Sorangium aterium: one gene and its partner. The protein of the gene in region 1 interacts with the protein of each later gene in a pairwise test. Links are inferred from orthologs where the notes say so. Each region holds a gene or a part of one and is shown in the gene's direction. Other genes may lie near its edges. The genes, in order: POL72_RS45870 and ftsZ.

The links.
Region 2: the proteins of POL72_RS45870 (region 1) and ftsZ interact in binary tests that used the Escherichia coli proteins (3 or more experiments, as listed by UniProt). The link is inferred for Sorangium aterium from one-to-one orthologs.

What each region holds. Positions count from the first base shown.
Region 1 is NZ_JAQNDK010000006.1:480,669-483,807, forward strand. Bases 1-2,827 are described here. They hold POL72_RS45870 (rod shape-determining protein), read left to right. Parts: upstream 1-810; coding sequence 811-1,845; downstream 1,846-2,827. Other genes in these bases: POL72_RS45860 (RNA recognition motif domain-containing protein), read left to right, coding at 1-339; rpmG (50S ribosomal protein L33), read left to right, coding at 535-696; mreC (rod shape-determining protein MreC), read left to right, coding at 1,995-2,827. Also shown: more of mreC, read left to right, coding at 2,828-2,852; POL72_RS45880 (hypothetical protein), read left to right, coding at 2,857-3,139. UniProt on the Escherichia coli protein: Forms membrane-associated dynamic filaments that are essential for cell shape determination. Acts by regulating cell wall synthesis and cell elongation, and thus cell shape.
Region 2 is NZ_JAQNDK010000004.1:1,242,793-1,246,058, forward strand. What follows is about bases 120-3,073. They hold ftsZ (cell division protein FtsZ), read left to right. Parts: upstream 120-939; coding sequence 940-2,208; downstream 2,209-3,073. Other genes in these bases: ftsA (cell division protein FtsA), read left to right, coding at 120-694; dnaJ (molecular chaperone DnaJ), read left to right, coding at 2,360-3,073. Also shown: more of ftsA, read left to right, coding at 1-119; more of dnaJ, read left to right, coding at 3,074-3,266. UniProt on the Escherichia coli protein: Essential cell division protein that forms a contractile ring structure (Z ring) at the future cell division site. The regulation of the ring assembly controls the timing and the location of cell division.

The sequences.
Region 1 (3,139 bases):
GTCGTCAACCTCGCACACCCGAAGGGTGAGCGGCCGGCGCGCGAGGACCGCCCGGGCGGCTTCGGCGGTGGTGGCGGCGGCTTCGGCGGTGGTGGCGGCGGCTTCGGCGGCGGCGGCGGTGGCTTCGGCGGCGGCGGCGGCGGCTTCGCCGGTGGTGGTGGCGGAGCTCCTCCGCCGCCTGCGCGCAAGACCTTCGATGATCGCCGGCGGCGCGGCAGTCACGACGGGGATGGTCCTCCCGGCGGTGGTGGCGGTGGCGGCGCTGGTGGTGCTGGCAAGCGCAGCAACAACAAGAACTGGGATCGCGGCCGCACCGGTGACGACTGGGACGACGAATGAGCGCTCCCGGTTGACAACTGCATCGTTTCTCGTAGGGTAGCGCCCTCCAGACGGGCGGTCGGGCGTCGCTGATCCGGCACACGTCCTCTGGTGCCCCCCGCCGGTTGCGGTGCTAGCGCTTCCCGTGCTGCCCGTGCCTAGGTTCAACCAGGGCCGCCTGTGGAAACAGGTCGGCCCTGTCTTCGGAGACCTCCGATGCGCGACATCATCAAGCTGACGTGCGGCAACTGCGGCCGCGCGAACTACCACACGACGAAGAACAAGCGGACGATGACGGACAAGTTCGTCATCAAGAAGTTCTGCCCGACCGAGCGCAAGCACACCGAGCACAAAGAAGGCAAGATCTCGAAGGGCTAGGCCACGCTGCACCGCTGGCCGCTGCCGCCGGGGCCCACGCAAGCGGGCCCCGGGTCGGGTTGCTGCGTCCTCCGTGGTGCTCGGCTTAACCTCTTTCCTTTCTAGGGCGAAGCGATGATCTTCGACTGGCTCTACGGCCTGTTCTCGAACGATCTCGCGATCGATCTCGGCACCGCAACCACGCTCATCTACGTGAAGGGCAAGGGCATCGTGTCATGCGAGCCCTCGGTGGTCGCCGTCCAGCGCGATGCTCGCGGCGGCAAGAAGGTGCTCGCCGTCGGCCGCGAGGCGAAGGAGATGCTCGGTCGCACCCCAGGCAACATCCAGGCGGTGCGGCCTCTGCGCGACGGCGTCATCGCCGACTTCGAGATCACCGAGGCGATGCTCCGGTATTTCATCGCGCGCGCGCACAACCGCCGCACGCTCGTCAAGCCGCGCATCATCATCTGCGTCCCCTTCGGCATCACCGAGGTCGAGAAGCGGGCGGTGAAGGAGAGCGCCGAGGGCGCTGGCGCGCGCGAGGTCTACCTCATCGAGGAGCCGATGGCGGCGGCGATCGGCGCCGGGCTGCCGATCACCGAGCCGAGCGGCAACATGGTCGTCGACATCGGCGGCGGCACGACCGAGGTCGCCGTGATCTCCCTCGCCGGCATCGTCTATTCGCAGAGCGTGCGCGTCGGCGGCGACAAGATGGACGAGTCGATCATGGCCTACATGAAGCGCAAGTACAACATGGCCATCGGCGAGCAGACCGCGGAGCGCATCAAGATCACGATCGGCAACGCGTACCCGCTCGAGCAGCAGCTCACGATGGAGGTCAAGGGGCGCGACATGGTCGCGGGCATCCCCAAGACGGTCGTCGTCAACTCCGACGAGATCCGCGACTCGCTGAGCGAGCCGACGAACGCCATCGTGGACGCCGTGCTCATCGCGCTGGAGCGCACGCCGCCCGAGCTGGCGGCCGACATCGTCGACAAGGGCATCGTGCTCACCGGCGGCGGCTCGCTCCTCAAGAACCTCGACGTGCTCCTCCGCGAGGAGACGGGGTTGCCCGTGATGGTGTGCGACGACCCGATCAGCGCCGTGGTGCTCGGCAGCGGCAAGGCGCTGGATCACCTCGAGCTCTTGAAAGAGGTCACGATCAGCTGAGGGTCGTCTTCGTGTCCCGCCCGTGAGCACGCCGGCGGGGGTGTTTGCGGCGCGCGGCGAGCCGCCCCGCGCCGGGGTGGGCGCCGCGCGCGGCGTCGAGAGGGGTGGCCTCGCGGGGCGCCTCGTACTACCTGGGTCCGGGAGCCACGGTGAACCTCAAACGCTACCGCGACTTCGTGATCGTGCTGTTGGCGCTCGCGGTGCCGTTCTGGTTCCTGCGCGCCAGCATGCGCGACCCCAAGCAGAACACGGGCGCCGACCGGATCATCATCAGCATCGCGGCGCCGATCCAGTACGCGGCCGCGACGCTGGCGCGTGGGATCTCGAACCTCTGGGGCGACTACATCTACCTGGTCGACGTCAAGGAAGACAACGCCAGGCAGGCCTCGCAGGTCGCCCGCCTACGAGAGCGGGTGCGGAAGCTCGAGGCGCTCGAGGAAGAGAACCGCCGCCTGCGCAGGCTGCTCGACCTGCGCCAGAGCCTCCGGACCGACGTGGTGAGCGCCCAGGTCGTCGGCAAGAGCACCAACGATTTCTTCCGGGTCGTTCGCGTCACGCTCGATCGCGAGGCGCGGGACATCGTCTCCAACTTGCCGGTCCTCTCCGCGGACGGCGTGGTCGGCACCACGCTGAAGAGCGCCGGCGACACGGTCGACGTGCGGCTCGTCGTCGACGGGGGCAGCGGCGTCGACGTGGTGGTCGAGCGCACCGGTGCGCGCGGCTTCGTCCGCGGCACGGGCGACGAGAGCAAGTACTCCTGCAGCGTCGAGTACGTGCAGCGCACCGACGAGATCGAGGTCGGCGATCTCCTCGTGACGAGCGGCGTCGGCCGGCGCTTCCCGAAGGGGATCCCGGTCGGGACCGTGACGCAGGTCGTCCGCCGCGACTTCGGCATTTACCAGCAGGTGTACGTCGCGCCCGCGGTCGATTTCTCGCGGCTGGAGGAGGTGCTCATCGTGACGACGACGCCGCCGGAGGAGACGCCCCCCCAGGCGCAGCGGAGGTGACGCGATGAGAAACTCCGCGTTCCTGGCGATGGGGGCCGCCCTGCTGATCCTTCAGTCGAACCTGTTCCGGCTCATCGGCAAGCTGAACATCCCGGGCTCCACGCCGAGCCTTCTCCTCCCGCTCGTCGTGTTCATGGGGGTGCACGAGTACTCGATCGCGCGGGGCGCCGCGCTCGCGTTCCTGCTCGGGTACCTGCTCGATCTCTTCACCGGCGCGCCGGTCGGGCTGTTCACCTTCATCACCGTCGCGACCTTCGTCGTGTCGCGGGCGGCCGGCGTGCGGCTCG
Region 2 (3,266 bases), on another replicon or contig:
CATCGGCGGCGGTACGACCGACCTGCTCCTCTACGTGGACGGCGGAATCGCGCACGCCAGCGTCATCCCGGCGGGCGGCAACAACGTGACGGCCGACATCGCCGCCGGGCTGCGCACGCCGATGGGCGAGGCGGAGCGGCTGAAGCGCAACGCCGGCTGCGCCCTGGGCCGAATGGTGGGCGACGAGGAGGAGATCGAGGTCCCCGGCGTCGGCGGGCACATGCCGCGCAAGGCGGCGCGCCGCGTCCTGTCGGACATCATCGAGCCGCGCGTCGAGGAGATCTTCGCGGTCATCCGCAAGCGGATCGAGGACACGGGGATGCTCGAGCAGCTCTCGGCCGGCGCGGTGGTCACCGGCGGCGGCGTCCTCATGGAAGGGATGACGGAGTTCGCCGAGGAGATCCTCGGGATGCCCGTGCGCCTCGGCGTGCCGGTCGGCGTGCGAGGCATCACGCAGCTCGTGGCCGGCCCGCAGTACGCGACCGGCGTGGGCCTCGTTCAGTACGGCGCCAACGCACTCGCGCAGGCGCGCGCGCTCACGCCGGTGACGCTCGACGCCGGCCACGCCGGGCGCGCGGAGATCCGTCGCGAGAAGCTCCGCGAGCGCGAGCTGCGCCGAGATGTCGTCGAAGAAATGACGATTGAAAAGAGGTCGAGCGGGAGGTTCTGGAACTGGCTTCGAGCAGCATTCTAGGCATGACGTGGCAAGAGAAAGTTGTTAGAGAATTGGGTTTGAGAGGGTCCGATAGCGCACGGGCGATCCCTCTTGAACGCGAAGTCAAGAGGGTTTGAAGCGCGGTGTTCGAAGGGGAAGAGGCGCCCCTCCGAATGCCGTCCGGAGCGAGGACGTCCTCGCGCACTGAGGGTTCCGCGCCGCTCGACCTCCGCAGGGGTCGGCGCCGGGCCGAGCGGCTAGCTGTACTTCCCCGGGAGGAGTTCATGAGTTTCTCCATCGAGTTTGCCGACGAGCACACCGGGTACGACGCCCGGATCAAGGTCATCGGTTGTGGCGGTTCTGGCGGCAATGCAGTCAACACGATGATCAACTTCGGCCTCGAGGGCGTGGAGTTCATCGTCGTCAACACCGACGCCCAGGCGCTCGGCGCGAGCCTCGCTCCGACCAAGCTCCACATCGGGGCGAGCGTCACGCGTGGTCTCGGCGCGGGCGCCGATCCCGAGAAGGGCCGCAAGGCGGCGCTCGAGGACGTGACGCGCGTCAAGGAGTGCATCCAGGGCGCGGACATGGTGTTCGTCACCGCGGGCATGGGCGGCGGCACGGGCACGGGCGCCGCGCCGGTCATCGCGCAGCTCGCGCGCGAGGAGGGCTGCCTCACCGTCGGCGTCGTGACGAAGCCGTTCTTCTTCGAGGGCAAGCAGCGCTCGCGCCGCGCCGAGCTCGGCCTCGCGATGCTCGCGGAGCACGTCGACACGCTCATCACGATCCCGAACCAGAAGCTCCTCTCGCTGGGCGACGAGGACCTCTCGTTCGTCGAGGCGTTCCGCAAGGCGGACGAGGTGCTCTATCAGGCGATCAAGGGCATCAGCGATCTCATCACGCAGAACGGGATCGTGAACGTCGACTTCGCGGACGTGAAGACGGTGATGTCGAACATGGGCCGCGCGCTCATGGGCACCGGCTGCGCGAAGGGGCAGGGCCGCGCTCGCCTCGCCGCCGAGATGGCCGTCAGCTCGCCGCTGCTCGACGACATCTCGGTCGAGGGCGCGACCGGCGTGCTCATCAACATCGTCGGCGGCCCCGACATGCGGATGCGCGAGATCGAGGAGGCCGCGACGCTCGTGCAGGAGCAGGCGCACGAGGACGCGAACATCATCTTCGGCGCGACGATCGACGAGAACATGGGCGAGATGATCAAGGTCACGGTCATCGCGACCGGCTTCGATCACCTCGTCGCCGAGGTCCCGCAGCAGCTCGCGAGCGCCGCGCAGCCGCGCGCCACCGCGCACTCCATCGGAGCGTCGCTGGCCGCGGCGGCCGGGCCGATGTCGGGCCGCTCCGCCCCGAGCGCTCCTCCCATGCCCATGACGCAGCGCCAGCCGCACCGGCACGAAGAGGTCGCGTACCCGACCACCCGCCGGCCCGCGCCGCAGGTCCAGGCGGCGGGCGGCGGCCCGCGCGACCGCGCGAGCTTCGTCCCTCCGCTCGACTCCGACTGGGACACGCCCGCGTTCCAGCGCCGGGGCCAGTAGCAGCGCCGCAGCCCGCACGGAAGAACTCCCGGTGCGCAGCCACCGCGGGCGTTCACGCTGTATTACGCGTTGACAGGCGCGCACGACGACTTATGGTCAGCCGGCGCCTGTGCCCGCTGTCGGGCAGGATCGACGCGGCGGTCCACGATTCATGAGTGAAAAGCGCGACTTCTACGAAGTTCTTGGCCTCGCGCGTGACGCGACGCCTGACGACATTCGCAAGGCCTATCGTCAGGCTGCGTTGAAGAACCATCCGGACCGGAACCCCGGCGATGCGTCGGCGGAGGCCCGCTTCAAAGAGGCCACGGAGGCGTACCAGGTCCTCTCCGATGAGGAGAAGCGCAGGCGGTACGACCAGTTCGGGCACGCCGGTCTCGAAGGGATCGGCGGCGCGGCCGACGGCGACATCTTCTCTCACTTCCAGGACATCTTCTCGGAGTTCTTCGGCGGCTTCGGCGGCGGGCAACGCCGGCGGCGCGGGCCCGCGCGCGGCCAGGACATCCGGGTTCAGCAGCGGCTCTCGCTGCGGGACGCGTTGCTCGGCTGCAAGCGGGAGGTCGTCCTGCGGACGCCTGTGGCGTGCGACGACTGCTCCGGCTCGGGGGCGAAGCCGGGGACCAAGCGGAAGCCGTGCGGTACGTGCGGCGGCGCCGGGCAGGTCTCGACCTCGCGCGGGTTCGTGATGTTCACCCAGACGTGCCCTGAATGCTCGGGCGAGGGGTCTGTCATCAAGACGCCTTGCGCTACCTGCAAGGGGTTCGGCGCGGTCGAGAAGACGCGGAAGGTCGTCGTCAATTTCCCGGCCGGCATCGACGGCGGCCAGCGGCTCAGGGTGCCGGGGCAGGGCATGCCGGGCGCCCAGGGCGCGCCGCCCGGCGATCTGTACGTCGACGTCGATCTCGCCGCGGACGAGCGCTTCGAGCGCGACGGGCTCGACCTCATCACGCGCGCGCCCATCTCCTTCGCCGACGCGGCGCTCGGCAGCATGGTCAAGATCGACCTGCCGGACGACACGGCGGTCGACGTCGAGGTCCCGGCGGGCGTGCAGCCCGGCGAGG